Linked DNA regions of Desulfosporosinus acidiphilus SJ4. The protein of the gene in region 2 interacts with the protein of the main gene of each other region in a pairwise test. Links are inferred from orthologs where the notes say so. Each region holds a gene or a part of one and is shown on either strand. Other genes may lie near its edges. The genes, in order: sfsA and DESACI_RS15455.

What was found.
Region 1: the proteins of DESACI_RS15455 (region 2) and sfsA interact in binary tests that used the Escherichia coli proteins (3 or more experiments, as listed by UniProt). The link is inferred for Desulfosporosinus acidiphilus SJ4 from one-to-one orthologs.

Annotation. Positions count from the first base shown.
Region 1 is NC_018068.1:862,061-877,792, forward strand. What follows is about bases 6,085-9,082. They hold sfsA (DNA/RNA nuclease SfsA), read right to left. Parts: upstream 7,928-9,082; coding sequence 7,241-7,927; downstream 6,085-7,240. Other genes in these bases: polC (DNA polymerase III subunit alpha), read left to right, coding at 6,085-7,164; DESACI_RS04025 (hypothetical protein), read left to right, coding at 8,445-8,936. Also shown: DESACI_RS04010 (PocR ligand-binding domain-containing protein), read left to right, coding at 162-2,417; more of polC, read left to right, coding at 2,830-6,084; DESACI_RS25050 (hypothetical protein), read left to right, coding at 9,223-9,342; DESACI_RS04030 (TetR/AcrR family transcriptional regulator), read left to right, coding at 9,474-10,082; DESACI_RS04035 (efflux RND transporter periplasmic adaptor subunit), read left to right, coding at 10,156-11,301; DESACI_RS04040 (efflux RND transporter permease subunit), read left to right, coding at 11,314-14,385; DESACI_RS04045 (multidrug efflux MFS transporter), read left to right, coding at 14,657-15,732. UniProt on the Escherichia coli protein: Binds to DNA non-specifically. Could be a regulatory factor involved in maltose metabolism.
Region 2 is NC_018068.1:3,376,959-3,392,662, reverse strand. The notes cover bases 530-3,499. They hold DESACI_RS15455 (glutamate-5-semialdehyde dehydrogenase), read left to right. Parts: upstream 530-1,374; coding sequence 1,375-2,625; downstream 2,626-3,499. Other genes in these bases: DESACI_RS15445 (NAD(P)H-dependent oxidoreductase), read right to left, coding at 3,105-3,499; DESACI_RS15450 (hypothetical protein), read right to left, coding at 2,642-3,037; proB (glutamate 5-kinase), read left to right, coding at 530-1,239. Outside these bases: proC (pyrroline-5-carboxylate reductase), read left to right, coding at 1-109; more of proB, read left to right, coding at 106-529; more of DESACI_RS15445, read right to left, coding at 3,500-3,644; DESACI_RS15440 (HlyD family secretion protein), read left to right, coding at 3,902-4,576; DESACI_RS15435 (DHA2 family efflux MFS transporter permease subunit), read left to right, coding at 4,590-6,317; DESACI_RS15430 (amidohydrolase family protein), read left to right, coding at 6,703-7,890; DESACI_RS15425 (nitroreductase family protein), read left to right, coding at 8,038-8,895; DESACI_RS15405 (DUF1835 domain-containing protein), read right to left, coding at 14,334-14,807; DESACI_RS15400 (O-antigen ligase family protein), read left to right, coding at 15,241-15,704. UniProt on the Escherichia coli protein: Catalyzes the NADPH-dependent reduction of L-glutamate 5-phosphate into L-glutamate 5-semialdehyde and phosphate. The product spontaneously undergoes cyclization to form 1-pyrroline-5-carboxylate.

The DNA.
Region 1 (15,732 bases), 2.5 Mb from region 2 along the record:
TAGTTTTGATGCGCTTTTGCTAACAGGAATTTATGAGAACGAATTTATTGAAATATAAAGTGAAAAAACTTAGAACAAAGAGCGCTTGGATTCACTGCTTTCTTAGTCCTTTGATCTGTTTGACATGTAATCGACTAATGAAATAAGGATAGGTGAAGGAGATGGCTCAACCATTTATTTCTTGTGATCATAACATTTATAAATTGTCAAATCTCTTTGACCTGCGCGAAATTCAGAAGCTTCAGGATTTGTTTTCTGCGGCGACTGGTGTGGCCTCACTCATAACTGAGCCTGATGGAACACCTATAACGGAACCAAGTGGCTTTTGCAACTTGTGTCTGGCTATAAGAAGCACTGAAAAAGGACTGAACAATTGTCGAAAATCAGATTCAATGATGGGAAGTCCTCAAAAAGATGGGCCTAAAATACGGCGGTGTTCGAGCGGAGGTCTTCTTGATGCAGGAGCAAGTATTATTGTTGACGGAATTCATATTGCTAATTGGCTGATAGGTCAGGTACTTGACGAGGACGCAGCAATGGAAGATCTCATGAAATACACGGATGAAATTGGCGTCAAACCTGAAGTGTCTATGGATGCTCTAAAAGATGTAAAACGCATGTCCAAACTTCAGTTTGAAAATATTTGTCGTTTCCTTTTCTTTCATGCCAATCAGCTTTCGATGTACGCGGCTCAAAATCTCTTACTAATCCAGGAAATCGGCCGGCGGAAGATTTTTGAAACGGAAATCAAAAACCTTAATCATGATCTTGAATTAAAGATAGAAGAAAGAACTCTACAACTGCAGGAGACTGTTCAGACCCTTGAAGACAATAATGCTGAGTTAGAGGAAATAAATACGATTCTGGAGGAGGAAATTGCCAAACGCAAAAAGGCCGAGGAGGAAGTTCTCAAATTAAATGAGGAACTGGAAAGAAAGGTCGGAGAACGTACAAGAAAACTTCAGGAATTGAATGCCATCTTGGAAGAAGAAATCATGGAGAAGACCATGGCAGAGAATGAGCTGAAGAAGGAAAAGGTATTAACTGATGCCTTATTTAACAGCGCTCCAGGGATGATATACCTCTACGATGAGAATAGCAACTTAGTGAGATGGAACAGGCAACATGAAGAAATGACAGGCTATTCTTCTGAAGAGTTGGCTCATATGAAGTTATTAGATTGGTATAAAGGAGACAAAGCAAGTCAAACATCCGTGGCCAAAGGAATCAAAAGGGCGAATCGGTTCGGGTTTGGCGAGGCTGAAGCAAATCTTCAGAAAAAGGACGGGACTAAAATACCGATGTACTTTACTGCCGGTTCAATTTTTATTGATGGGAAGCAATATTTTGCCGGGGTAGGGATCGACATAACTGACCGCAAAAGAAGGGAAGAAGAAAATCACTATTTAAGTTATCATGATGTTTTAACGGGCCTTTATAACCGAAGATTTTATGAAGAAGAAATCAAACGCTTGGATATCAATGGAGATCTTCCCCTTTCAATTATTATTGGGGATGTGAATGGCCTTAAAGTCATTAATGATGCTTTTGGACACGATAAAGGGGATGAGCTTTTAAAGAAATCGGCAGAAGCCATCCAAAGGTCTTGTAAGGCAGATGACATCGTCGCTCGTTGGGGAGGCGATGAATTTGTTATCCTTCTTCCCAAAACCAAAAAAGAAGAGGCCGAACAGGTCGTCCAAAGGATTAATGACCGGTTTGCCAAGATAAAAATTAACACAATACAGGTGAGCATGTCCTTTGGCTTGGAAACCAAAGAGGAGAATAATGTAAATATCCACGAAGTTCTAAAAAGAGCTGAAGATGCTATGTACAAACATAAAGTCCTTGCCAATAATGGAATGATGGGTAATTTAATAAATACAATTATTAATACCCTGCACGAAAAGAATCCAAGAGAGGAACAACATTCCAAAAGGGTCAGTCAAATTTGTCAAATGCTTGGAAGGGAGTTAAACCTTTCTGAATCTGAAGTCGGTAAACTAAAAGCCGCCGGCCTCCTTCATGACATAGGAAAAATTGCCATCGAAGAAAGTATCTTAAACAAACCCGGAAGACCTACAGAGACTGAATGGGACCAGATCAAGAGACACCCCGAGATTGGCTATAGAATATTAAGTACTTCAAAGGAAATGTCAGATTTGGCGGATTGCATTTTGGCACATCATGAACGCTGGGATGGTAAGGGTTACCCAAGGGGATTAATGGGCGAAAATATTCCGATGATTTCAAGAATTATTGCACTTGCTGATAGCTTTGATGCTATGATTAGTGAAAGGGTTTATCGAAATGCTCTGAGCAAGGAAGAAGCCCTAGCAGAAATTGAGAAAAACTCTGGTACACAATTTGATCCGGGAATTGCCGAGATATTCATTAAAGTCTTAGCGAAAGAATAGCTGGAATATTGAAGACCATCTAAGGGACAAAGTTAGCGAAGGGCTGAAATGTCCCTTAAATTTTTGGACAAAGCCCTTGGAAAAGTGGAAAAATCCTTCAATGCAATATCTTAAGAGGAATTGATATAGACTAAAGACAGGTAGTCTTAAGACTGTAGGCAAGAGTGCTCTGGATGGTGAAAAGAACACTAACAACTGGTATAATATTATTCTGAGAGTAATTTAGTTCACTTGTCGATCCTGTATTTAGGCGGCAATTATTCGTTTTCATCCAATCGTGAGACTCACACTTCTATAAGTGGGAGCGGTCCCCGATGTTCAGCTTTAGCTGAACGAGTTCACTGGAGATTGATGAACAATCTTTTTTTGATTTACACTGACTATTTTCTGTTGAAAATTAGGAGTTATAGATATGAAGACAATTAATGAAATTTTTAGCGATTATGAAACAAGGGGCAACCTCAAGACTGCAATTGTAGAAGCTGTAGTTTTAAACAAAAATACCAAAACCTTGGAAATGAAAATCAGTTCTGATAAATATATTGAAGTCAGTGAGATTGAAGGCATCAACGAGTTTATCAAAAAAAGGTTAGCTTTAAATGATTCAATCATAACGATTGAGTATCATGAGGGAACCGATAGAAAACCTCTGGAAGCGGAGCTGAAAAACATTGTATTAATGTTAGTAGATAAAAGCCCCATCTTAAAATCAGCTTTAAATCATTGTGATTATGAGATAGGCGAGAATACAATTACGTTTAATTTTAATATTGGTATATCCTACCTATTAAAGGCTAAGGGATGTGACAAATTAATCCAAGAGGCTGTGAAAAACCTTTATGGCATGGTCTATCAAATAAATTTTGTTGACAATGTAAGCATCGAAGAATCCTTAAAGCTGCAAGAGGATACATATGTCAATGAGATGTTGCTTCTGCAAAAGGAAGTAAGGACTGCACTCATCAATAACGTACCAAAGGAAAATGTTGAGATTAAGCGGGAGATACCTGGTGAAACCGGCGGGAAAAAAGAAAATTCCAACCTTATATTAGGGAGAAACGCCAATATAAAAGAACCCGTTATAAAAATCACCGACATCACGCCGGATGAGGGCAGGATAGCGTTAGAGGGTGACGTGTCTAATATAGAAGCTAAAGAATTAAAAAGCGGAAAAACACTAATTTCCTTTGATTTATATGACAGTTCAAGCTCTATGACTTGTAAGGCCTTCCTCAAACCGGGTGAAGACGGCGAGGTATTAGCCAGGCTTAAAAAATCCAAGGGGGTCAGGCTGTCCGGAAATGCCGGTTACAGTAAGTTTTCCGGGGAAGTCGAACTTATTGCCAATACTATCATTGAAACAGAAGGCCTGAAAAAGATTAAGCGACTGGATAGGACTGAAGTAAAGAGGGTAGAGCTTCACCTCCACACCCAAATGAGTCAGATGGATGCTATGACCAGTGCCGCGGACTTAATTAAAAGAGCTATGAGCTGGGGCATGAAATCTATCGCCATAACGGATCACGGAGTGGTTCAGGCTTTTCCTGAGGCCCACAAACTCATCGGAAGAGATAATCCGAATATGAAGATTATTTATGGCGTAGAAGCCTATCTGGCACCGGATAAACGGCCATCTGTCACAAATTCCAAAGGACAGAGTATTGACACCACTTATTGCGTCTTGGATTTGGAAACCACCGGTTTTTCACCGGTAACTGAAAAAATAACTGAAATTGGGATCATGAAACTTCAAGGCGGAAAAGTCACCGATAAATTCAGTTGCTTTGTCAATCCTGAAAAGCCTATTCCGGCAAGGGTCGTAGAGGTTACAAACATTACCGATGAGATGGTAAAGGATGCCGAAACCATAGACCAGGTATTTCCTAAGATGCTGGATTTTATTGACGGAAGTGTTTTAGTAGCCCATAATGCTGAATTTGATATTGGCTTCTTAAAGTACAATGCTAAAGACTTAGGCTATGATTTTGATTTTACCTATCTTGATACACTATCCTTAGCCAAAGAACTTTTTCCGGATTTTAAAACGTACAAATTAGGGCGAATTGCTAAGAACCTTGGGATCAAGGTCGAGGTTGCTCATAGAGCTTTAGATGACGTGGATACTACCGTTAAAGTCTTTAATGTAATGATTGAAAAGCTGAAGCAAAGAGGAACCGAAACCCTTATGGATATAGATCGCTTCAGCTCTGATGAAGAGGCCAAGAAAGAAGAATATAAAAAGCTTAAAACCTATCATGCCATCATATTAGCCAAGGATTATGCAGGATTAAAAAATTTATATAAGTTGGTTTCCTATTCACACTTGGATTATTTTTATAAGAAACCGCGAATTTTAAAAAGCCTTTATAAAAAATACTCCGAAGGTTTAATCCTGGGCAGTGCTTGCAGTGAAGGGGAGCTTTATCAGGCAATATTGCTGGGAAAATCCGATGAAGAAATCGAAACTATTGCGGAGGAGTACGATTATTTAGAGATCCAGCCTCTTGGCAATAATGATTATTTAGTAAGAACTGAGCAGGTGCCGGACAAAGATTATCTGATGAAAATTAACAGAAAGATTGTTGCTTTGGGTGAAAAGTTAAACAAGCCTGTAGTTGCTACAGGAGATGTACACTTTATGGACCCTGAAGATGAGATATACCGGCGAATCCTGGAAGCAGGTCAGGGCTTTAAAGATGCGGATAATCAGGCGCCTTTGTATTTAAAAACCACCGACGAAATGCTTGATGAGTTTTCCTATTTGGGAACTCAAAAGGCCTATGAGGTGGTGGTTACCAACACCAATATGATCTCTGATATGTGTGAATCTATCAGTCCCATTTCTGCGGAAAAATGCCCGCCGCATATCGAAGGCTGTGAGCAGACGATCAAGGATATAGCTTTTAATAAAGCTCACGAGCTCTATGGAGATCCCTTGCCGGAGATTGTCCAGAAACGGTTAGACAAAGAGCTTGATTCTATCATTAAAAATGGCTTTTCTGTCATGTATATCATTGCACAAAAGTTGGTATGGAAATCCAATGAGGATGGTTATTTGGTTGGTTCCCGGGGGTCAGTAGGTTCTTCTGTTGTTGCCTATATGACGGGTATAACAGAGGTGAATGCTCTGCCTGCTCATTATAGATGTCCTAGCTGCAAGTACTCGGACTTTTCCGATTATGGGTGCCAAATCGGCTTTGACTTGCCGGATAAAGTTTGCCCGGTTTGTGGAGAGACCTTGGCTAAGGATGGTATAGACATTCCTTTTGAGACCTTCCTGGGTTTTAATGGCGATAAAGAGCCGGATATTGATTTGAATTTTTCCGGGGAATATCAGGCTAAGGCTCATAGATATACAGAAGTTATTTTTGGCAAGGGGACAACGTTTAAGGCCGGAACGATTGGCACCATAGCTGATAAAACCGCCTTTGGCTATGTTAAAAAATATTATGAGGAAAAGAGCCATACAGTAAACAAGGCTGAAATTATCAGAATTTCCAGGGGTTGTACAGGGATTAAGAGAACTACAGGGCAGCACCCAGGTGGGATTATAGTGGTGCCAAAGGGAAGGGAAATCTTTGAGTTTTGCCCGGTGCAGCATCCTGCTGATGACCCAAATTCGGATATCATAACCACTCATTTTGACTATCATTCTATCGATCAGAACCTCTTAAAGCTGGATATTTTAGGCCATGATGATCCAACAGTCATAAGAATGCTTCAAGATATTACCGGGGTTGACCCTCAAACGATCCCTATGGATGATAAGGATACTATGTCGATATTCTCATCGACAGAGGTTCTGGGGGTAACACCGGAGCAGATAAATTCTAAAGTTGGAACCTTTGGTATCCCCGAATTTGGTACGAAATTCGTACGAGGAATGCTTTTAGACACAAAGCCCTCGACGTTTACTGATTTAATCTGTATATCAGGTCTTTCCCATGGTACCGATGTATGGCTGGGAAATGCCAAAGATTTAATTGATGCGGGAACGGTTACCCTAAGCGAAGCAGTATGTACCAGAGATGAGATCATGATTTATCTTATTAAAAAGGGTTTGCCGCCTAATACGGCTTTTAAGATCATGGAGCTGGTTCGTAAAGGAAAGGCATTAAAGGACCCTGAAAAATGGGCAGAATATGAGGCTTTGATGAGGGAACACGAAGTGCCGGAATGGTATATTGATTCCTGCAGGAAAATTAAATACATGTTCCCTAAAGCTCATGCTGCGGCTTATGTCATGATGGCCTTCAGAATTGCTTGGTTTAAGGTACACATACCTAAGGCCTATTATGCAGCCTACTTTACCATCAGAGCTAAGGCCTTTGATGCCGAATTTATGATTTTCGGAAAAGAAAAAGTCAAAGCAAAGATGAAAGAAATTGAAATGCTGGGCAAGCAAGCTGCTCCAAAGGATAAAGATATGTATGATGACTTGGAATTGGTTTTGGAAATGTACGAACGGGGTTTTAATTTCCTGCCGATTGATTTATACAAATCCCACGCCACAAGATTTCTCGTTGAAGAAGAGGGCTTGAGGCCTCCAATCAATAGTATATCCGGCATGGGAACCGTTGCTGCGGAAGGTGTATTTAACGCTGTCCAAGAAAAACCCTTCAACTCTGTAGAGGATATCAAGAAGCGTGCTAAGATCGGGAATTCGGCTATAGAGCTGCTCAGAGGATTTGGCTGTTTAAAAGGTCTGCCTGAAAGTGATCAATTAAGTCTATTTGATGCAATCTAAATGAAAACGTGAGAAAGGGGGACGGTCCTTTTGACACATCAAAATGTGTCAAAAGGACCGTCCCCCTAACACGTTCTTAGAGGCGGACTTCTACCGGATCTCCGATGATTATCTCGTCTTCGAAGACTAGAGAATCATAGGCCAGGACTGTCACTCCATTTGCTATGGCCAAGCGTAGTGCCTTGGTGAATTCCGGATCTCTAATCTCATGGGGAGTAAAATACTTTACGCCCTTCAACTGAATAAGAAAGAAAATATAACCCGCATAACCTTCTTTCACTGCGTTCATCATTTCATAAATATGTTTGCAACCTCTCTGAGTGGGAGCATCAGGGAAGAGGGCAACACCTTCATTTTCAAGAGTTACACCTTTTACTTCAATAAACCCTCTCTTGTCGTTCGCTTCAAAATACAAATCGAATCTAGAGTTGCCGTAAACAACTTCTCTTGATAGCTTTGTAACATCATGAATGTGCTCAATTTTCTTTTCTTTGATGGCTTGGTAGACAACCATATTGGGAACCAGCGAATCGATATTGATTAACACATCCTCTTTATAGGCAGCTATGATTGAATATTTAGTTTTTCGCTTTTCATTTTTGGATTCTTGCAATATGACTGTGGTTCCTGTTTGCAGTATTTCCCGGCATCGTCCTGTATTTTTAACATGAACAATTTCCTCATGATTATCAACTATTACATGAGCGGTAAATCGATTTGGACGGCTTATAAATTCGGCAGTTTTAATGGATGTATATTTCACTCTTCGTACTCCTTTGTAAAAATCCAGTTTATCTTTTGTGGGGCTCCAGCTTTAATTTTAACAAGCATAGTAAATATAGGGAATATCGATACGGGAATAACTTAGTTACAGTATTGGCAATGCCTTATTGGCATACGAATTGAAAGAGAATTAAAACAAATTTATTATTAGGAAGTAATTACATAGGGAGGAAATAAAGGAAGGTTGTGGAATTAGTATCTTCGGATGGAATTTCTTTTGATATGCCCCCAACCATCGTGGAGTAATAGCCAGATAGGGAATTGAATAATATTCTTACATCCATAAGTACGAAGATGTAATATTCGGCCAATCCACACTGCAGAGGTATGCGTTATGAGTCGCAGTGTGGCGATAAGCCCGCGCGCTTATCGTCATGGCAGTAGTCTCTTCTCGCTATCCCGATTGTCTCCGTGGAGAGTATCGCACTTGTTTGGCTTTAGAGACACTCGGCCATCAATGGCCAGCACTGTTTAATGTTTACCAAGGGAGAAAAAGCATGGAAACCAGAACTAAATACTTTAAGATTCCTCCTGTTCCGCTTGATCAATTTGAAAAGATTCTTGTCGACTTCGGCGGCGAGAATAAGCTTTCTGACTACAAAGTGTCTGTCAGGAAAGATGTTATATTCTTTTCTGGAAAGAAGTCTTACCTTCCGATACTTTGGGACTTTTCCTTTGAAGGAACATTTTCGTTTCAGAACTCCTTTGCGCTGATATCGCTGGAATTTTCCAATGTGTTTGATAGGATCATCAACTATTTGTCCACTTTTATTGGGTTCCTATTATTGCTCTATTTATATTTGGATAATGGTCCTCTGACGTATAGGATTGTTTCGCAGTTGATGGTGGGATTTTGGCTAATGGTTAGTATCCTGAGTATCATATCATTTTTCTTGCAGAAAGGGATTCTCAATGATTTATTTCTTAGAGTGCCAGAAAAAACCAAGACTATTAGTGTAAAAGAATTCAATAAGCTTTTGGAAGGCTAATAATCGCCCTGAGAACAATCTCCAAACCACTTGTGATTTGTTGTGCTATGACGAAATTGATTTCCCTTTTCCCAAAAGGGGAGTCTTGCAAGAGATTATAATCCAGAGCCTTGGGAAAGTATTATTTTTGTTTAGGTGGTGAACAAATGTCAGGTTTCATAGAAGGAATAAAAAAGGCGCCAAAGCTATTAAAGAATCATTCGGGCCAAGCCAATATGAAGTCGCTAAGATTAAAGTAATATGTCCTCATTGCCAAAACGACGTCTTTGAAGATGGCTCAGCGCAATTGAATACTGCCGGAGCCACGTTTCTAAATCTTGATTGGCTTAATAAGTCAGCCACTATACTCATATGTACCAAATGTGGATATATTCAATGGTTTGCAGAGTCTCCGGAGAAGCTATAAGTAAGCATAAGTTCAGTAATACATTAATAGTTAAGGGTTCCCGAGGGAATTTGCAGCGTCATTTATATTGACCGAACGGTCGGGCATTACAGATTTATGATTGATTCCCGGAGTATAGGTTGGAGGATAATATGGCAAGACAAAAAGATAAAGAGGAAACAATTTTAGGTGCGGCTTTTGAGGTGTTTCGGGAGAATGGTTTTACGAATGCCAGCATGAAAGATATCGCTGCAAAGGCCGGACTTGGGAAAGGGACCCTCTATGAATACTTTCAGAACAAGGAAGATTTGTTCATTCATGTAGTCAAAGAAAATGCGAGTTATTTCTTTGCCGAAGTTATTCGCAGAATGAGCGGGAAAATTACGTTGAGAGCTAAAATAAACGAGATCGTAAAAATAACCCAGGAAACCAGCGAAGCGGTTGACTTTTTCTTTAAGTTTGTAATGTTCGGTGATTTCTTTGAATTGACTTTCGAAACAAAGCAAATGTTTCAAGAAATAATGATGAGTTATAGAGAGAAATATGTTGATATCTTAAGGGATCTTTTTGAAAAGGGGGCTAGAGATGGAGTTCTCAGGAAAATTGATGTTGAATTTGCGGCAAATTTCACAACTGATATGATAGCGGCCTTTTGCTGCCATAAAGGTCATGCGTTGGACGCTTACAGTATTCGGCAAGAAAAAGATTCGGATAGGGAGAAGATTATTGACTTTATACTTCATGGAATTGGGGATAAATGAAGAATGGAATCTGATTTTTTTCAAGGTAAGAAACTTATTTTCAAGAGAAAGGTGAAATTATGAGTAAAAAAGAATGGTTTTAGTTGCACTCATCGTCGTTGCCTTTGCTGTTGGGGTTGTCCTGTTTCGTTACAAAGAACTGCAGTTAAACTTTGCTGCCAAGGCGACCCAAGGCGGGACAAACGTGGTAAGTAACAAGTTGAGCGTAGGAGTCATTAAGCCAACGGAGCTGAGCCAAAATCAAGGGACAGCTTATAAAGCCACATTACAAGCCAAGCAGGAGGGAATTATCAGTTCCAAAAACAGCGGAAAGGTTATCAATATTATATTTGATGATGGTAAGCAAGTTGCACAAGGTGAGGAGCTGGTTGTTTTAGATGATCAGGACATTCAAAACCAATTAAAATCGGCGGAAAGTCAATTGGAGGTTTCCAAAGCGTCTTTACAAAAAACGGGGGCAAATCTCGAAAATGTTCAACGTACATATAACCGGACTAAAGAATTGGTTGAACAAGGTGCCGCCGCCCAGGCTGATCTGGAAAATGCGGAGACCTCTTTGAAAAGTACTCAGGCTGATGTTGCTGCAAATCAGGCGAATATACAAACAGCTCAGACCAATATTGACAACCTCCAAACTACCTTGGACAATACGATCATCCGAGCCCCAATCACCGGTGTTATTGATGGAAAAAATGTAAGTCTCGGACAGTTTCTCAATCAAGGAAGTGTTTTGGGTAAAGTATTAGATATTTCGGCAATTGACGCAGTTGTTGAGATTGACCAAGCGCTGATACAAAACATTAAAATTGGTCAAAAGGCCCAAGTGATCCTTAATGAAGATGAAAGTCAAAGTTACGAAGGGGTTGTAAAGAGTATTGACCCGTCTGCCGATTCATCCTCAAGGGCATTTAAAGTAAAAGTCGAATTGGCTAATAAGGACCAGTCCTTAAAGCCGGGGGTATCTGCTAAAGTGAGATTTATAGATAATACTAAAGCCCCTAGTTTTGTTATCCCCGTTTCCTTGATTAATGGTCAGGATGGCAACTATTACGTATTTATTAATGAAAATGGAATCGCCCGCAAACGCACTGTGACGATAGGGAACTTATTCAGCAATCAGGCTGAGATTAAAACAGGACTTCAAGGCAATGAAGCAATTATCTCAACAAACCTGAACGTGCTTCAGGATGGTGATTCAGTTACGGTGGCTTCGAAATAGGGGGGCTAAGGAATGTTATTGACAAATGTTAGTGTTAAACGACCGGTCGTAATTACCGTTATAATCATGACCTTCATTCTGGTAGGTTTTATCTGTTTTAAAAGTTTAAGCATTAACGACATGCCTGAAGCGGATTTTCCTTATGTAACAGTTTCCATAACGGAGAATGGAGTTGCCCCAGACCAAATTGAAACAAATATCGCTAAGAAGGTAGAGGAAGCTATTGGGCAAATATCCGGTGTAAAGCATGTTTATACGAATATCAGTGAAGGATCTTGCAATATTATTACTGAGTTTGTCTTGGAAAAATCGCCGGACGTGGCTGCCCAGGAAGTTCGGGACAAGGTCTCTTCGGTGAGAAAAAGTCTTCCCAACGATATTGATGAGCCGGTCATTGCCAAATATGACTTTTCCGCTCAGCCAATTTTATCGTTGGCTGTCAGCGGTTCAATGGATAACCGGGCCATTTCCAAAATTGTTGATGATGTGATTACTAAGAGCTTATATACTGTAAACGGCGTCGGATCGGTTAATGTTTATGGTGAAGAGGAGAGGGAAATCAAAATCAAGCTGGATCTGGATAAGTTAGCAGCTTATGGACTGACTCCGGCCGAGATGGTAGGTAACATCCTGAGCGGGAACATGGAAGAACCGGGCGGGAAGGTTAAGCAAGGGCAAAATGAGATTTCACTGCGAACCGACAATAAAGTTAAATCACTGAATGATTTTTACAATATAACGGTAGCTAACCGTTCAGACCGGGAAATAAAAGTTCGCGACGTTGCGACAGTGTCGGACGGGATACAAGATATGAAAAGTATTTCCTATTATGATGGGAAAGAGGCTATCGGGATCGATGTCGTCAAACAATCAGGGGCAAATACAGTTCAAGTTGCCGACAATGTGAAACAACGATTGGAGCTTATTAAGGGACTTCTTCCCAAAGGATTACACATTGACGTAGTTGTGGATAATTCTGTTTCTATCCGTGATTCGGTTAACGAGGTCGTTAAAACGATCCTTGAAGGTTGTATACTGGCCGTCATTATTGTATTCCTGTTTCTAAACGAATGGGAAAGCACGTTAATCAGCGGGATTTCTCTTCCGACCTCAATTATTACAACGTTTATCGCTATGAAGGCTATGAATTTTTCACTTAATACCATGTCTCTGATGGCTCTCTCGCTGGCTGTAGGTTTATTAATTGATGATGCTATCGTGGTTATTGAAAATATAGTCCGGCATTTACATATGGGTAAACCTCCAATAAAGGCGGCCCTGGAAGGGACCTCGGAAATTGGCTTAGCAGTCTTAGCGACAACGTTCGCTGTGGTGGCGGTTTTTGTACCTATTGCCTTAGTTACGGGGATCATCGGGAAGTATTTTATAGAATTTGGTCTCACTGTCGCTTTTAGTATGCTTGTTTCTCTTTTTATATCGTTAACCCTGGTACCGATGATGGCCTCTCTTTTATTAAAGGCAGAGAAAAAAGTCAAAAGGACCTTTGTTGGGAGCTTTTTAGATTGGTTTAATGATAAATTTAATTTATTAGGTTTGACTTATGCCGGATTTTTGAAGGTAGTATTAAGCCATCGCTTTATTACCTTAGTTATTACTATTGGGCTTTTCGTGACCAGTATGCGGATGATTCCTATGTTGGGCTTTAGCTTTATACCCGCCTCCGATAATGGCTCCATTAACATCAGCGCCACGACAGATTCAGGGTTGACCCTTGAGGCAAGAGGAGAAAAGGCTAAGGAAATTGAAAAGAGCCTTAAGAAATATCCTGAAATCACACATCTTTATACCACCGTAAGTTCCGATGATATTTCCACTTATGTGAAACTTACGGATAAACAGGAAAGAAAAAAGACTTCCAAAGAGCTTGCTTCCGAAATCAGGAATGATTTAAGTAAAATTCCCGGACTCGATTTATCAGTACAAGCAGGTTCATTTGGCCCCAGTGAAAGCAAGGATGTCTCCTTTGTTATTATGGGCAACGATCAGCAGACATTGGAGGATTTTGCCTTGAAAGCCAAAAAGGAGCTGAGTGAGGATCCTCATGCCAAAGATGTAGGCCTCGATATAAAAAATGGTGCAACGGAAGCTAAATTAGAGGTTGACAGAGACAAAGCTTCTGATCTTGGAGTCGATGTTTCCCTTGCAGCCAATACGATAAGGGCACTTTTTGACGGCATCGATGCTGGAAAATTTGATTATGCCGGAGATCGCTTTAATGTAAGGGTATCTTTAAAAGATGACCAGCGTAAGTCGTTGGATGATCTTAATGCCATTTATGTTAATGGGTCAAACAATCAACTGGTTCCTATTTCAAGTATCACCCATAAAGTTCTTGCCACCTCTCTTTCCACCATCCACAGATACGATAGAATGAGGCAAATCGAGCTTTCTGCCAATGTAGAGGGAATGGCCTCGGGAGATTTTTTAAACGAGTATACAAAAAAGTTTCAGAATGATCCGGATATTCCTAAGGGGGTTTTTATCAAGGTCGGAGGCATGAATGAAGTCATGTCCGAGGGCTTCAGTAGTCTAGTGATGGCGCTTTTGATGGGGATACTTTTCATGTACCTGGTTATGACCATGCAGTTCGAAAGCTTTTTAGATCCTATTGCGATCATGTTTTCTCTGCCTATGGCCCTCATTGGTGCTGTTCTGGGTCTTTATGCCGCCGGAAGCGAGCTAAGTATCATGTCCCTCATTGGAGTTATTCTTCTCATGGGATTAGTGGCTAAAAACGGTATTCTTCTTGTTGACTTTACTAAACAGAGAAGAAAGGAAGGTCTAGGGATTAAGGAGGCCCTGCAGGAAGCAGGCCGCACCCGGTTAAGGCCTATTCTTATGACCACCCTTGCTATGATCTTTGGTATGATTCCTGTTGCTTTGGCAACCGGATCCGGGGCAGAAATGCGTGCGCCAATGGGGCATGCAGTTATCGGTGGGTTAATTACCTCAACCCTCTTAACTCTCTTTATTGTCCCCGTGGTTTATTCCTTGTTAGATGATTTGAAGCAGAAGTTTCACCGGAAAACTAAAACCGAGGTATCTCCAGATCATACTACTTAGAGTGAATCTTCTATAAATGCAAAAATAATTATTTACTAAAAAAACCCTTTCGAAGACGAAGATCTTTGAAAGGGTTTTTCAGTGTTTATAGGTTCAGTAGTAATTTAGGTAGTGAACTCTAAGTAGATTGGCTTTCAGGTCTATAATTAGTCTGTTGATCATAAGTAAACCTTAATGGGCTAAAGCTACTTCGTGCACCATTTGTAACTTTACTAAAATGACGTTAAAATATTTTAGTATGCTAAATTTCGATATCTGAAAGGAATTAACGATGCCAATCTGGAAACGAAACTTAATTATTTGCTGGTTCGGATCTTTTGCTACCATGGCGGGAATGAATCTCGTAATTCCCTTTCTTCCCATTTATATTCAACAACTGGGTGTTCACAATATTGCCAGAGTCGAACAGTGGTCTGGGGTTGCCTTCGGTGCCACAGCGCTCTCTGCCGCTATCGTTTCTCCGCTTTGGGGAAAGCTTGCCGACATACATGGCAGGAAGCTTATGCTGCTCAGAGCTAGCCTAGGAATGGCAATCATAATGATTTTAATAGGATTCGTCCATAATGTTTATGAACTGGTCGGTCTTCGTCTTTTGATGGGTGCTATATCCGGCTACGTACCGGCAGCGATTACACTGGTTTCTTCTCAAACTCCAAGAGAACACGCGGGTTGGGCTTTAGGGACTCTTACTTCCGGTTCAGTAGGAGGCTCCTTGATCGGCCCTCTTGTTGGCGGTACTTTGTCCGAAATTATCGGTTTGCGTCATGTTTTTTACATCACCGGGGGATTTCTGCTTTTGGCGTTTCTCATTGCCTGGGTATTTGTTCGCGAAGATTTTATTCCAAACAATTCGGCTCGATTGTCCGGCCGGGAAGTGTGGAAGATCATCGACAAACCGAAAATACTCATAGCTATGTTTATAACTTCCTTTATGCTTCAATTAGCAAGCATGTCTATCGAGCCCATTGTTACCATTTATGTAAAATTATTAATGAACAATGCAAGCCATATAGCAATTATTTCCGGTGCAGTTGTTTCAGCAGTGGGTTTAGCTAATGTATTGATCGCCCCTTTTCTCGGCAAATTATCCGATAGGATAGGGCCTTATTCCGTATTATTTGTTTGTCTTCTTGCGGCAGCCATAATTTTGATTCCCCAGGCCTATGTCCGGAACGCCTGGCAGCTGATAATTTTGCGCTTTATGATGGGTATTGCTACCGCTGGTTTTTTGCCGGCTATTAATTCACTTCTTAAAAGCAACATCCCGGAAACGATTTCAGGAAGAATATTCGGATATAATAATGCAGCTCAAAATTTAGGCAACGTCGCTGGCCCGGTAATTGGAGG
Region 2 (15,704 bases):
CGCGGCAATCAATATTTTTATGGAAGAGAAATTAGCTGAAACCGTGGTGAAAGCCACAAAAGCCTGTGCTGAGCGTTCAGAAGAAATGGAAGGAGAGTATTCGGAGTGACCAAATTTTCGGCGCGTCGACTTGTTTTGAAAATTGGAAGCAGCAGTTTAAATCATCCTCAAGGAGGTTTAGATGATCAAGCCATTGCTGAAGTCGCAGAGGTGATTGCCGGTTTAAGACAAACGGGAGTAGAATGCGTATTGGTAACTTCTGGAGCCGTGGCGGCAGGAATGGGACAATTGCAACTGCAGACACGACCCCGGGATTTGGCAGGCAAGCAAGCGGTAGCGGCGGTGGGTCAAGGCGTTCTGATCGAAAAGTATGCTCAAAACTTAGAACGCCATGGGTTAGTTGGAGCACAAGTTCTATTATCGCGGATAGATCTGGCGGAAGCGTCCCGCTATCATAATGCTCAAAATACCTTAGAAAAACTTTTGCGGTTACAGGTAGTCCCAATTATCAATGAAAATGATACGGTAGCAATTGAAGAACTTTGCTTTGGTGATAATGACAGCCTTTCGGCTCTTGTCGCCGGGCTTGTGCATGCAGATTTATTAGTTATTCTCACTGATGTCGATGGATTGTACACTGCGAATCCTAAAAAGGATCCTTCGGCTCAACTTATCGAAGAGGTTGATGATGTTTCAGCGGTAGAAATGATGGCCGGAGGAGCTGGGAGTATCCTGGGAACCGGAGGCATGCTGACAAAACTAAGAGCGGCTAAGATTGCTACGCGTTTCGGCATAGGAATGTTTCTTTTAAATTTCAAGCGAATCAGAGAATTGTTGAGGTTAAACGAAAACCGGGGCCCCAAAGGAACTTATTTTCAGCCTGTTAAGCATCGTCTTGCAGGACGTAAACGCTGGATAGCTTATGCTGGGCTCACTGAGGGAAGCATTCAAATCGATGAAGGTGCGGCAAAGGCCTTAGTAGAAGAGGGTAAAAGCTTGCTGGCTAAAGGAATTAAATGGACCGAAGGAACCTGGGAACGAAAAGAAATTGTTCGGATTATGAATCTTCAAGGGGAGGAGGTTGCCAGGGGAGTTGCGGAATTAAGCCGCGAAGAGGTGGAGCTTGTAAAAGGGTTACACTCTGAAAAAATTCAAGGGCTAATCCCCGATTTTCTCGGGGAAGAAGTAGTTCATCGTGATAATATGACGTTGATGATCGATATATCATCGCAATGTTAAACTTAGTTTAGATTGGGTTAGGTTACCTCAATTGAGTAAGCTAATTAGTCCGGAAGTTTGATAACACGATTATGGTTCTTTTGAATATCATGATTTCACGCATTTTGTGCAAAGACTTGGGAGGGATGGATTATTATGATTCGCCGGGAACTTGTGGAAATCGGGCAACGAGCAAAACAAGCAGCGCGTCAGTTGGCCTATGCAAGCACAGAGTCTAAAAATAAGGCTTTACTGGCAATGGCTGAGGCCTTACTGGAAAATGAACAGGAAATTCTCCGAGCAAACACTATTGATGTTCAAGCCGCTGAGGACAAAGGTATTAAAAAAAGTCTCATTAATCGTCTGAGACTTACTTCTCAAGGAATATCCAATATAAGCAGTGCTTTGAGGGAAGTTGTCAATTTGAAAGATCCGGTGGGAGAAGGCGAAGTTTGGACCAGGCCTAATGGTTTACGGATTCTGCAGACTCGAGTTCCCTTAGGGGTTGTGGCTATGATCTATGAGGCAAGACCGAATGTAACGGTTGATGCAGCGGCCCTGTGTCTAAAGTCCGGCAATTCGGTAATTCTAAGAGGTGGTTCAGAGGCCTTAGAAAGTAATAAAGCCTTAGCGAAGGTCATTGCCAAGGCTGCCGAGGATAGTGGGTTACCGGCAGGCTGTATTCAACTTATTACCGAAACTGATCGGGAATGGGTTCAGCAGCTAATGCGGATGAATGAGTTCGTGGATGTTATCATCCCCAGGGGTGGAGCAGGATTGATTCAAACCGTCGTCCAATATGCAACGGTTCCCGTTATAGAGACCGGAACCGGAATGTGCCATGCTTTCGTTGACCGAGATGCGGATTATGAGAAGGCGATTCCTATTGTGATTAATGCCAAAACGCAAAATCCCGGTGTATGTAATGCCCTTGAGACCCTTTTGGTTGATGAAACCATTGCTGAAGATTTTTTGCCTAAAGTGGAAGAAGAATTAAAGAAACACCATGTGGCACTGAAGGGATGTCCAAGAACCTGTGCTATATTGCCCAACGCCCTTCCTGCTGAAGAGGACGATTGGGTCTTAGAACATTTAGACCTTGTTCTTAGTGTAAAGGTTGTATCAGACTTAGATGCCGCGCTCGACCATATTTATCGCTACAGTACTAAGCATTCTGAAACAATCATTACCGAGAATTACTCGAAAGCTCAACGTTTTTTAAAAGAGGTGGATGCGGCTGTCACTTATGTTAATGCATCAACTCGTTTTACTGACGGAGGACGTTTTGGTTTTGGGGCAGAAATCGGGATCAGTACCCAAAAACTGCATGCCCGCGGACCCATGGGCCTCAAAGAACTTACAACAATCAAGTATATGGTTTACGGAGATGGACAGATAGTAACCTAGAATTAAGGGTAAAACCCTACCCCTTAGGAGTACGCATTGAGCGTAAAGCGGAACGATAGTCTTCGTCACCGTGCCTCCTAGAAGGGGTAGGGGATTCTTTTTTTTCGTCAAGGTATTGACGTAAGGTATTTCTATATTGCTGATCGGACATCTGTGCCAGGTGAATATTTTTAGGATTAGGTTTAGGGTCGTATTCTATATCAGTAGCTGTAGGCTCATCCGTTGAGATGAGTTCTTTTTGATTTTCCAGCAAAGTTTTCTCTTTTTCATCTTGGGAGTTGTCTTGCCCGGCTGTTGCTTCAGTATGACGGTCTTGTAATGTTTCTGTCCGGCTAAATGCGCGTATATTAAAGGTTAGCAAAAGAGTTATGGCAATTATGGCGATTACCCCAAATACAATAAACGAAATCATTCTCATCTCACTCCTTCACTTGTTTCATTGGTTTATATTCCATTGACTTTTAGGGCTGAAAGTATGATCAAGCTTTAAATTTTTGAACAGTTTCAGCAACACGTTGGCCAAGTGCCTTTCCCAGCGCCAAATCCGATTCCGTTGGCATATTGGGAGGACTGTCGGGATTGATTTCAACGGGACATGTGATCCCAACGCCGTAATATGATCCATAAAGAGCATTCGCCGGAATGTTTCCTGGCAGCCCAACGATAATCATACCTTGATGGAGCATAGGGATAATAAGGTTTAAAAGGGTTGATTCGATTCCGCCGTGAACAGTGGCGGATGTACAAAAAACAGCTCCGATTTTGTTAATCAATTTCCCTTCCGCCCAGAGATTGCCAAGATTATCTATCGATGTTTTTAAATTAGCACTTATTGTCCCAAAATGACCGGGACATCCCCAAATGATTGCATCCATATCCGCAAGCTCATCGGGCTGGCTCTCGGAAATGTGTTTGAGGTATATTTGAGTATCTTTGACACTTTCTGCTCCCTCGGCAATAGCTTTAGCCAGCATTTCGGTATGTCCGCTTTCGCTGTCATAAACAATGTAGACTTTCATTGTTTGTATTCCTCCTTGTAACAACATCCTTCGTTAGATTACCAATTTTCACGAACTGCTATACAACTCTCCTAATCCATTTGTTTCCTCATTTTTCCTGACATAGTAAATAAGAATATGGAGCAAATTAGTTGCAGTTTAGCCTAATGAAGTTTTGTTTAATGATTTAAGGAACAAGTTTCTAAACTTCTCAAAGGCCTCATAAATTGGTCAAATCATGCTTGTGGAATACAAAAGGGTACAGGAGGATTGAAAGAATGAGTAACGGACGTGCAGTAAATACAAGCCGCATTATTTTAATTAATATTCTCGTTTTGGTGCTGATTATCGGCGGAGGAATTACAGTCTATTATTATTACAATCAATCCTATTATTACGTCTCGACGGATAACGCACGAATTGATGGTCAACTCATTACAATCAGTGCCCTAGGCAATGGCAAAATTGCTGATTGGAGCGGAGCAGTAAATACTCGGTTTAATGCAGGGCAGCGCCTTGGAGGTATGCAAATGCTCGGGGCGACGCAAACTTCCGGAATCACAGATATCACGATGCCGGTCAATGGAACCCTTGTTCAGCAGAACGTAATAGCCAATAGTTTTGTAGCCGCAGGGACACCGTTGGCGTACGCTTATGATATGGATAATTTATGGGTGAGTGCTAACATCAATGAAACGAATATCAATAATATCCAACAAAATCAGGCGGTGGACGTATATGTCGATGCCTATCCAGGTACCACTCTTTCGGGGAAGGTCAGTCAAATTGGTCTTACTACCGCCGCCCAATTTTCGCTTATTCCACAGCAAAATACTACCGCCAATTTTACAAAGGTTACACAGGTGATTCCCGTTGTTATTACGCTGGATGGGTATAAGGGATTAAATCTGGCTCCGGGTATGAGCGTAACAGCACGAATACATATTAGATAAGGGAGGAAAGGCTATGATTTTTCTAGCGTCTGGTTACCTTCTACTAGCATTCCTTCTGTTAATTCTAATTAATATGGGGCTTTGGCGAAAGAAGAGGGAGCATACAATAGAGCATACAAATGATGATCTGTCTCCGGCGTTATCAATAGCTCCCGGAACGGAACAGCCTTTATATGGAAAGTCGCCGTCTGCAACAGCCGGGTCAGCCAATGATACCGGCATGGAAGCCTTTAATACGCTCCAAATTCTTACCGTATTAATGTTAGGAGCTTTTGTTTCCATCCTTAATCAAACTTTGGATAATGTGGCAATTCCCCATATGATGTTAGACTTTAATGTTTCCGCGAGTACTATCCAATGGATCGTAACGGGTTATATGCTAGTTAATGGGGTTCTGATTCCTATCACGGCTTATCTTATGGAATCTGTAGGAAGCCGAAAACTGGTCTTTGCAGCAATGACCAGTTTCACGATAGGTTCATTTATCTGTGCCTTAGCTCCCAAATTTCCTGTTTTTATGATTGGCAGAATTATACAAGGAATTGGTGCAGGTATTCTGATGCCTTTATTAACCAATGTCTTTCTGACAATTTTTCCACCCCATCAAAGAGGCAAAGCTTTAGGAACCATGGGAATCGTCATGGTTTTTGCTCCGGCCATTGGTCCAACTCTGGGAGGGTGGGTAGTTCAAACGTATTCTTGGCGGCTCCTTTTTTCCGCCCTGGTACCCATTGGTGCGTTGGATTTGTTTTTAGCCGCTATCTGGATGAAAGACGTCTTAAAACTAAGCTTTCCGGAGTTTGATGTCTGGGGAGCTGTGTTTTCTACTGTCGGTTTAGGAAGCTTACTTTATGGGGTCAGCGAAGCAGGAAACAATGGATGGGGTAGTACAGAAGTGATTGCCTTTATATCTATCGGTATTTTTGCCATTTTGCTTTTCATAAGGCGTGAACTGACAATTGAGACCCCTCTGTTAGAATTGAGAGTTTATAAATACCGGGCGTTTTCCTTGACCATCATTATTAATGCTGTAGTAACGACGGTCATGTATGCGGCAATGATGCTGCTGCCAATATACTTACAGAATATTCGGGGCTTCACTCCTTTACAGTCAGGATTTCTTCTATTGCCGGGAGCCTTGCTCATGGGAATTATGGGGCCAATCGCCGGTGCAATATTTGACCTGATAGGTCTTAGGGTCTTAGCAGTTGTCGGCCTGATGATTACGGCTGTAGCAACCTGGGAATTTACCAAACTCACGGATGCCACCATGTATAGCAATATATTATTGCTTTATACGATCCGTTCACTGGGAGTTTCCTTAATCATGATGCCTCTCATGACCGCGGGCCTCAATGAGTTGCCTAGGCATTTAAATAGTCATGGTACAGCGATGTTTAATACGATGCGTCAAGTTTCAGGCTCCCTGGGCACTGCGGTTTTGGTTACGATTATGACAACCCGATCAACGATCCATTTGGCAACGTACTCAAGTACAATTACATCCCTAAATCCTTCAATTCTTGTCCAACTTAACAATTTTATTCAACATTTGGGTCTTTCACCTCAAACAGGACGCGTTCTTGGCCTGAAAGAAATCTACGCTTTGGTGTCTGAGCAAGCAACCATTCAGGGTATTAATGATTCATTTATTGTAGCAACAGTCTTAGCAATTGTTGGCTTAATTCCGGCTCTTTTTATCAGAAAAGTAATTACTTCCAAGTCTGATCCGGTTTCGTAATTGACAAGGGAGATCTTCATAGTCGTCTAAAAGGGAGCAATGGGACAGATCCATTGCTCCTTTAAGTTCCATCATCAGAAAGTATAACCTTTGGATATGCAGAAGAAAGGCTAACTAATACGTGCGAAGACAGTGTCTTCGCGTGAGCGCCAGCTAAGAGTTCCTGTATCATGATAGTTCACATCATTACTTAATTCCAAGAAAAATGAATTTCTGCGAATATGCGAGTATTCAGGAGATATTGAAATTACACTGAGGGATTTTTCATTAAATCCTTTAATATCCTGCGGCTAAGAGGTAATTCGCAGTAATAGTAGAATAGATATATAACCTATTACCATACCTGGAAGACTTAGCTTTTAAATTTGTCAGAAAGGGTGAGTTTTTGAATATTTCATGCAGTGCTGCAAAAGAAATCTTAGATATACCCCTTGAAGGCAGGGCAATTATCGCAGGATACTGGAGCCCTAAATATGGTCTAAGCTCTCAGCCTACCATCGTTCAATGGAGGGCAAGTCAGCTCAGCAGTCTGACGCCTTTAAGCAATACAGAAAATCCAGATCTTGATCTTTTTCATTGGGAATCCTATTATTTACAGCCTGGGTGGATAGATTGTCATGTACATTTAGCTTTAGACAGTTTGGATTTCTACCAGTGCCTAAAAAATTGGGAGAATCCTAGCCTGATTCAGAAGAATATTCAGGTCTATCTGCAAAACTATCTCAGGCTGGGCATTGTTGCAATCAGAGATGGCGGAGATCTGCCCGGCTACTCTTGGCTGGCGCGAAATAACGTTCGGGAGGGTACATGGCTTGGCCCAAGAGTAATTTCCGTTCGTGAAGCAGTCAATCGAAAGGGTATGTATGGCCGTTTTCTTGGACGAGGCTTTGCAGGAATATCCGATTGGCACAGGGAATTGATTGATTTTTATGGGCAAGGACTCGATCAACTTAAAGTCATCGTTTCCGGATTGATACGTTTTGATAACTTTAAGGTTGTTGGTCCCACTCAATGGACAGTTGCCGAATTAAGCGAGATTGTGCAAACTGCTCACCAGAGGGGAATTTCTGTGATGGCTCATGCCAGCGGAGAAGATGGGATCTCAACAGCCATCGCCGCTCGTGTAGATTCTATTGAACATGGTTACTACATGACCGCCGAGCATTTGAATCAGATGAAAGAATACGGGATTGCCTGGATTCCGACGGTGGCTCCAATCGGCAATATTTTAAAATATCCAACCGATCGTTATTCAAGTTTTGAGATTGATACTTTAAGGCGTATTCTTGAAACCCAGCTCACCATGATTTATGAAGCTTATAAAAGGAAGGTTCGGATCGGAGTCGGGACGGACGCGGGAGCTTATCTCGTACCCCATGGTGAGAGTTTGTTTGACGAAATGGATTGGCTGGTTCAAGCCGGAATTCCAAAGTTAGATGTATATTCTATGGCTACGCAAGAAAATGCTGGGATAGTAAGGCAAAAAGATTTAGGTAGATTAGAAATTGGAACTCCTATGAATCTACTGCAGCTTACTAAAGGGAACGTTTCTCTAGAACGAAATAGAATTTAGGTTATAACTTTCGTTTCCTTCTTCGTTGTCATCAATTTTGCAAAAGATATACCCTCATTTTAGCGGGTTAGGAATATTAATTTTTGTATAGGACGATTCCTTCAGTAAATGTTTGGCGATATTAAAAATTGGAGGCAAGGAAAGCAAATGGAAGAACGTATTAAATTTCCGGTAGTTGAAACAATTAATAAGAGAATTTCCGTGCGGACGTATAATGATACAATATCTTTGCCCCCTGAAATGAAAGTGAAGCTTAAAGAGTTTATTGACTCAATCAAAGGTCCTTTTGGCGGTCAGTTGAGATTCGAAATTATTGAGAGTGACACTGCTCTAAAAGGAACAAACGCTCGTTTAGGGACTTATGGCATTATCAGGGGAGCAACGTCTTATGGTGTAGCGGTAGGTAAAAAAAGAGACAAAGACTTAGAGGATTTTGGATATATATTTGAATCTTTAATTCTTTATGCAACTTCTTTAGGGCTAGGTACATGCTGGTTAGGCGGGACTTTTAAAAAAGGTGAATTTGCTAAGGCGATTCGGCAAAAAGAAGATGAGATCCTGCCTTGCATAACCCCGATTGGTTTTCCAAGTGGACGTAAGACGTTGCTGGAATCTGCAATGAGATTTTCAGCCGGCTCCAATAGAAGAAAGGTGTGGGGTGAACTCTTTTTTCAGAATGACTTTCAGAAGCTTTTAACCAGTGAAGAGGCGGGAAGCTACAGAGTCCCCCTGGAAATGGTGCGCTTGGCGCCTTCCGCGTCTAATAAACAACCTTGGAGAATCATCAAAAATCAGAATGAGTATCACTTCTATCTTCAACATACGCCTGGATATGCAAAATTCCTAGCCTATGATCTTCAAAGAGTAGATATGGGAATTGCGATGGCACATTTTGAATTGACTGCACAAGAGCAGGGCATTATCGGGAAATGGGTAATAACTCCGCAACAGGATGTTATAGTACCCCAAAATACTGAGTATATTGGCAGCTGGCAAGAGGAATAACGATTAGGTAAAAATTAACAGAATAAAAAGTGTTGACAGGGAAAGCTGAAAGTGGTACTATAACTAAGCGCTCAAGAACAGCGCTTTTAATTCTCTCAAAACCTGTTGCTTAAATAATCTAGTTTAAAAAAGTGATTGACAGAATAAAGAGAGAGTGTTAAGATGAAATTCCTGGCGCAAACGCCGGGAAGATAAAAAGATGGTCTTTGAAAACTAAACAACAAGGACAGCCAATGAGAGAAACTCGCAAGAGTTTCAAAAGAATCATGAAATCATGAGCAAGAAATCATCTTCTTACGAAGAAGTTGAATAACTTTTTTGGAGAGTTTGATCCTGGCTCAGGACGAACGCTGGCGGCGTGCCTAACACATGCAAGTCGAACGGAAACAAACTCTAAGTTTACTTAGAGAGCGTTTTAGTGGCGGACGGGTGAGTAACGCGTGGGTAACCTGCCCATAAAACCGGGACAACTCTTGGAAACGAGGGCTAATACCGGATACGCTTAAGAAGCGGCATCGCTTTTTAAGGAAAGATGGCCTCTGAGTATGCTATCGCTTATGGATGGACCCGCGTCTGATTAGCTGGTTGGTGGGGTAAAGGCCTACCAAGGCGACGATCAGTAGCCGGCCTGAGAGGGTGAACGGCCACACTGGGACTGAGACACGGCCCAGACTCCTACGGGAGGCAGCAGTGGGGAATCTTCCGCAATGGACGAAAGTCTGACGGAGCAACGCCGCGTGTATGATGAAGGTCTTCGGATTGTAAAGTACTGTCTTTAGGGAAGAACGGTCTCTTCAGGAATATGGAGGAGACATGACGGTACCTAAGGAGGAAGCCCCGGCTAACTACGTGCCAGCAGCCGCGGTAATACGTAGGGGGCGAGCGTTGTCCGGAATTATTGGGCGTAAAGGGCGCGTAGGCGGGTATTTAAGTCCGGTGTGAAAGATCAGGGCTCAACCCTGAGAGTGCATCGGAAACTGGGTATCTTGAGGACAGGAGAGGAAAGTGGAATTCCACGTGTAGCGGTGAAATGCGTAGATATGTGGAGGAACACCAGTGGCGAAGGCGACTTTCTGGACTGTAACTGACGCTGAGGCGCGAAAGCGTGGGGAGCAAACAGGATTAGATACCCTGGTAGTCCACGCCGTAAACGATGAGTGCTAGGTGTAGGGGGTATCGACCCCTCCTGTGCCGGAGTTAACACAATAAGCACTCCGCCTGGGGAGTACGGCCGCAAGGTTGAAACTCAAAGGAATTGACGGGGGCCCGCACAAGCGGTGGAGCATGTGGTTTAATTCGACGCAACGCGAAGAACCTTACCAGGGCTTGACATCCTCTGAACTCTCTAGAAATAGGGAGGTGCCCTTCGGGGAGCAGAGAGACAGGTGGTGCATGGTTGTCGTCAGCTCGTGTCGTGAGATGTTGGGTTAAGTCCCGCAACGAGCGCAACCCCTGTATTTAGTTGCTAACACGTCAAGGTGAGCACTCTAGATAGACTGCCGGTGACAAACCGGAGGAAGGTGGGGATGACGTCAAATCATCATGCCCCTTATGTCCTGGGCTACACACGTGCTACAATGGCCGGTACAGACGGAAGCGAAGCCGCGAGGTGAAGCCAATCCGAGAAAGCCGGTCTCAGTTCGGATTGCAGGCTGCAACTCGCCTGCATGAAGTCGGAATCGCTAGTAATCGCAGGTCAGCATACTGCGGTGAATACGTTCCCGGGCCTTGTACACACCGCCCGTCACACCACGAAAGTCTGCAACACCCGAAGCCGGTGAGGTAACCCGCAAGGGAGCTAGCCGTCGAAGGTGGGGCCGATAATTGGGGTGAAGTCGTAACAAGGTAGCCGTATCGGAAGGTGCGGCTGGATCACCTCCTTTCTAAGGAGAACGGTTTAGAGCTTAGGCTTTAAACGAACATCCTATGGGTCGATGCTCTTGCTAAGCAAGAGATCAAAAAGAGTCGCAAGACTCAAGCCGAGGGATCGGCAAACTCATTGGCAAAACTGTTGTTTAGTTTTGAGAGACCAGGAAGATGAACCGCATAAATACTTGCGAATTAATCAAAATGGAATCTCGTTCACAAAATTATTGGTAACATTGAACATGCTGTTCTTTGAAAACTGCATAGAGAAATAATTTCTAGTAAGTCAAAGGAAACATCACCTCAAAACGACGTGTCAACGAAGTTTTGAGAAACCCTAACGTAGTATAGATTTTAGGTCAAGCTACTAAGGGCGTACGGTGGATGCCTAGGCGCTAAGAGTCGAAGAAGGGCGCGGTTAACAGCGAAATGCCACGGGGAGTCGTAAGCAGGCTTTGATCCGTGGATACCCGAATGGGGCAACCCCACCGGAGTCATATCCGGTGATCTGCAGTTGAATACATAGGCTGCCGAAGACAACCCGGGGAACTGAAACATCTAAGTACCCGGAGGAAGAGAAAGAATAATCGATTCCCTGAGTAGCGGCGAGCGAAACGGGAAGAGCCCAAACCAATCCCTTCGGGGATTGGGGTTGTAGGACCCTCTTTTAGGCACAATGTTCTAGCTGAAGAGATCTGGAAAGGTCGAGCAAAGAAGGTAACACTCCTGTAAGCGAAAGAGCAGAGTGCTGTGAGGGAATCCTGAGTACCGCGGGACACGTGAAACCCCGTGGGAAGCAGGGAGGACCACCTCCCAAGGCTAAATACTACTTAGCGACCGATAGTGAACCAGTACCGTGAGGGAAAGGTGAAAAGCACCTCGGAAGAGGAGTGAAAAAGAACCTGAAACCGTACGCTTACAAGCAGTCACAGCACTTCGGTGTAGTGGCGTGCCTTTTGTAGAATGAACCGGCGAGTTACGGTATGCAGCGAGGTTAAGGCGAAGAGCCGGAGCCGAAGCGAAAGCGAGTCTGAAAAGGGCGACGAGTTGCATGCTGTAGACCCGAAACCGTGTGATCTACCCATGGCCAGGGTGAAGGTGGGGTAAAACCCACTGGAGGCCCGAACTCACTGTCGTTGAAAAGGCAGGGGATGAGCTGTGGGTAGGGGTGAAATGCCAATCGAACACGGAGATAGCTGGTTCTCCCCGAAATAGCTTTAGGGCTAGCCTCAATTGATGAACCATGGCGGTAGAGCACTGAATAGGCTAGGGGCCTTACCAGGTTACCGAACCTTATCAAACTCCGAATGCCATGGTCTTAAGATTGGGAGTCAGACTGTGGGTGATAAGATTCATAGTCAAAAGGGAAACAGCCCAGACCATCAGCTAAGGTCCCAAAGTATACACTAAGTGGGAAAGGATGTGGAACTGCACAGACAACCAGGATGTTGGCTCAGAAGCAGCCACCATTTAAAGAGTGCGTAATAGCTCACTGGTCGAGTGGTTCTGCGCCGAAAATGTAACGGGGCTCAAGTGTATCACCGAAGCTATGGCTTGCACGTTTACGTGCAGGGGTAGGGGAGCGTTCTAAATGCAGGGAAGTCATTCTGTAAGGAATGGTGGAGTGTTTAGAAGTGAGAATGCCGGTATGAGTATGCGAAAAGACAAGTGAGAATCTTGTCCGCCGAAAATCTAAGGTTTCCTGGGGAAGGCTCGTCCGCCCAGGGTAAGTCGGGACCTAAGCCGAGGCCGAAAGGCGTAGGTGATGGACAACTGGTTGAGATTCCAGTACCACCGAGAAGCGTTATTAACAATGGGGAGACACAGAAGGATAGGTTAAGCGTGCCGTTGGTCGAGCACGCCCAAGCGAGTAGGAGGTAGGGTAGGCAAATCCGCCCTGCGATAACTCTGAGACGTGATGGGGAGCGAAACATAGTAGCGAAGTAACCGACTCCAAGCTGTCAAGAAAATCCTCTAGTGAGTGACTGGGTGCCCGTACCGCAAACCGACACAGGTAGATGGGGTGAGAAACCTAAGGCGCGCGAGAAAACCCTCGTTAAGGAACTCGGCAAAATGGCCCCGTAACTTCGGGAGAAGGGGCGCTCACTGCAAGGTGAGCCGCAGAGAAAAGGTCCAGGCGACTGTTTAACAAAAACACAGGTCCCTGCGAATCCGCAAGGAGAAGTATAGGGGCTGACACCTGCCCGGTGCTGGAAGGTTAAGAGGAGAGGTTAGTCGCAAGGCGAAGCTTTGAATTGAAGCCCCAGTAAACGGCGGCCGTAACTATAACGGTCCTAAGGTAGCGAAATTCCTTGTCAGGTAAGTTCTGACCCGCACGAAAGGTGTAACGATCTGGACACTGTCTCAACGAGGGACTCGGCGAAATTGTAATACCCGTGAAGATGCGGGTTACCTGCGACAGGACAGAAAGACCCCATGGAGCTTTACTGCAGCTTGACATTGGATTTTGGTATAAAATGTACAGGATAGGTGGGAGACAGAGAAGCTAGGGCGCCAGCCTTGGTGGAGTCGCCGGTGGGATACCACTCTTTTTGTACTGAAGTTCTAACTAGGTCCCCTGAATCGGGGATTAGGACAGTATCAGGCGGGCAGTTTGACTGGGGCGGTCGCCTCCTAAAGAGTAACGGAGGCGCCCAAAGGTTCCCTCAGCGCGGTTGGAAATCGCGCGCAGAGTGTAAAGGCAAAAGGGAGCTTGACTGCGAGACCTACAAGTCGAGCAGGGACGAAAGTCGGGCTTAGTGATCCGGTGGTACCGAGTGGAAGGGCCATCGCTCAACGGATAAAAGCTACCCTGGGGATAACAGGCTTATCTCCCCCAAGAGTCCATATCGACGGGGAGGTTTGGCACCTCGATGTCGGCTCATCGCATCCTGGGGCTGTAGTAGGTCCCAAGGGTTGGGCTGTTCGCCCATTAAAGCGGTACGTGAGCTGGGTTCAGAACGTCGTGAGACAGTTCGGTCCCTATCCGTCGCAGGCGCAGGAAATTTGAGAGGATCTGTCCCTAGTACGAGAGGACCGGGATGGACGAATCACTGGTGTACCAGTTGTCTCGCCAGAGGCACAGCTGGGTAGCTATATTCGGATCGGATAAGCGCTGAAAGCATCTAAGCGCGAAACCGGCCTCAAGATGAGATTTCCCACAGTGAGAGCTGGTAAGACCCCTGAAGGAAGATCAGGTTGATAGGCCGGATGTGGAAGCACCGTGAGGTGTGGAGCTGACCGGTACTAATCGGTCGAGGGCTTGACCTAATGAACTACGGCAGGAACGTGGCTCAGTGTTTCCGAAGAAGAGAAGACGAAACTAGAAAGAAGACTCTATGTGGTTTTGAGAGAGCAGGGTTCTGTAAAAGAAAACTGAAAATCTCAGAGATCTGGTGATCATGCCGGAGGGGTTCCACCCGTTCCCATACCGAACACGGAAGTTAAGACCTCCAGGGCCGAGCATACTTGGGGCATAGCCCCTGGGAAAGTAGGTCATCGCCAGGTAACAAGCGATGGACTGCCAATTATGGCAGTCCATCTGTGTCTATAACAAGAAATATATAGCAAAACTACCGGGGTTCCACCCGTTCGATCCACGTTGCAGGAGAATGCGTTACGAGACGCAGTGTAGCGAAAAGCTCATCCGCCTTTCGTTCCAGGGCCAAGCATACTGCTGCGATTTCACGAAAGATAAAGTCATCATAGAGGGTTTCCGGTACACTGATCAATTGTCCATTCAGCGTGGCCCGCAAAGGTGTGTTCTCCCTTTGAAGCTCTTGCCAATGAGATGCACAGCTTTGTACAAATACCGGTATCACAGGCTTTTGCATGGCAAGATACCGATGCCATTCTCCGGGAGTAACTTGCCCCCATCTGCTTTTCTGCACGATATTTCCCTTTTCGTCGGCTTCCCCTTCCGGCAACTTGACAATAGAAACCCGTTGACCATGCGCTTTCCACTGATTCAACTGCCCCATGAACCAATAGAGTCCACACATTTCATCAGGATGATTGCTGTACCAGATTCGAAGAGATTCTCCCACTGCGCGCGTTCCTGAACTGTTTTCAGATCTTCTTTTACCCTTTTAAACATTTTCTGAGCCGCCTGATGCCCCACGTCACTCGGAAAAATGCTGTATAAGTGTTCCAAAGTCTGCTTCCGCTTGATACCGGGCTGATTCTCCGAAATATCTCCAACGCTCAGCACCAAGTCAAATCCATAAAGTAGGCAGCTATATTTATGAATTTTGTTCACAAAACGGGAGATTTGGGAAAATAAATTCGGGTAATGGACATATTGACCTTTGCAGGATTTAAAGATAAAAAACAAAAGTTAAGTTAATATAGAAGGAAAAAGGGTATCTACCCTTTGGGTAGAATATGTAAATTAGCCGAAAAAAGTAATAAATTTTTATCATTAAGTTTGTCTAACCTTGGTTATCGGTCTCAAAAGGGTGGCTGAAGGAGGGGATTAGCATGGGTTTCACCCTCTTAGAATGGGGAATTCTACTTCTTTGTTTTGGAATGGTGTGCCATTGTGGAAGGAGTAAACCAAATATCCTGCCATCGTTACTCGCTGGGGCGGTTGCTTTAGACATTTCCATCGACTGGTTTCCACCTTTGGGACCACTTGGTTCACAGTCGATAAGTCTTGCCCGTCTCGTCACTGTTGGAATCCTCGGGTCTGCCCTCTGGCGACTTTGGTTAGAACCTCAGAAACGCCAAAAACTAAAGGTAATACTAAATTGTTTCCTGTCTCGATCCTTGTTAATTTACATTGCAGTTGGGGCCTTTAGCCTCTTTTACACTATTGATCTGGGAAAAACGGCGGTTGGAGTGGTTCGATTACTAATATTATTTTTGCTTTATCTCGGCACCTTTCTGCTTGCAGAACGTAACCAAGTCCTTCTTCCTTTTCAGGTCGTCCATTGGGTTGGGGT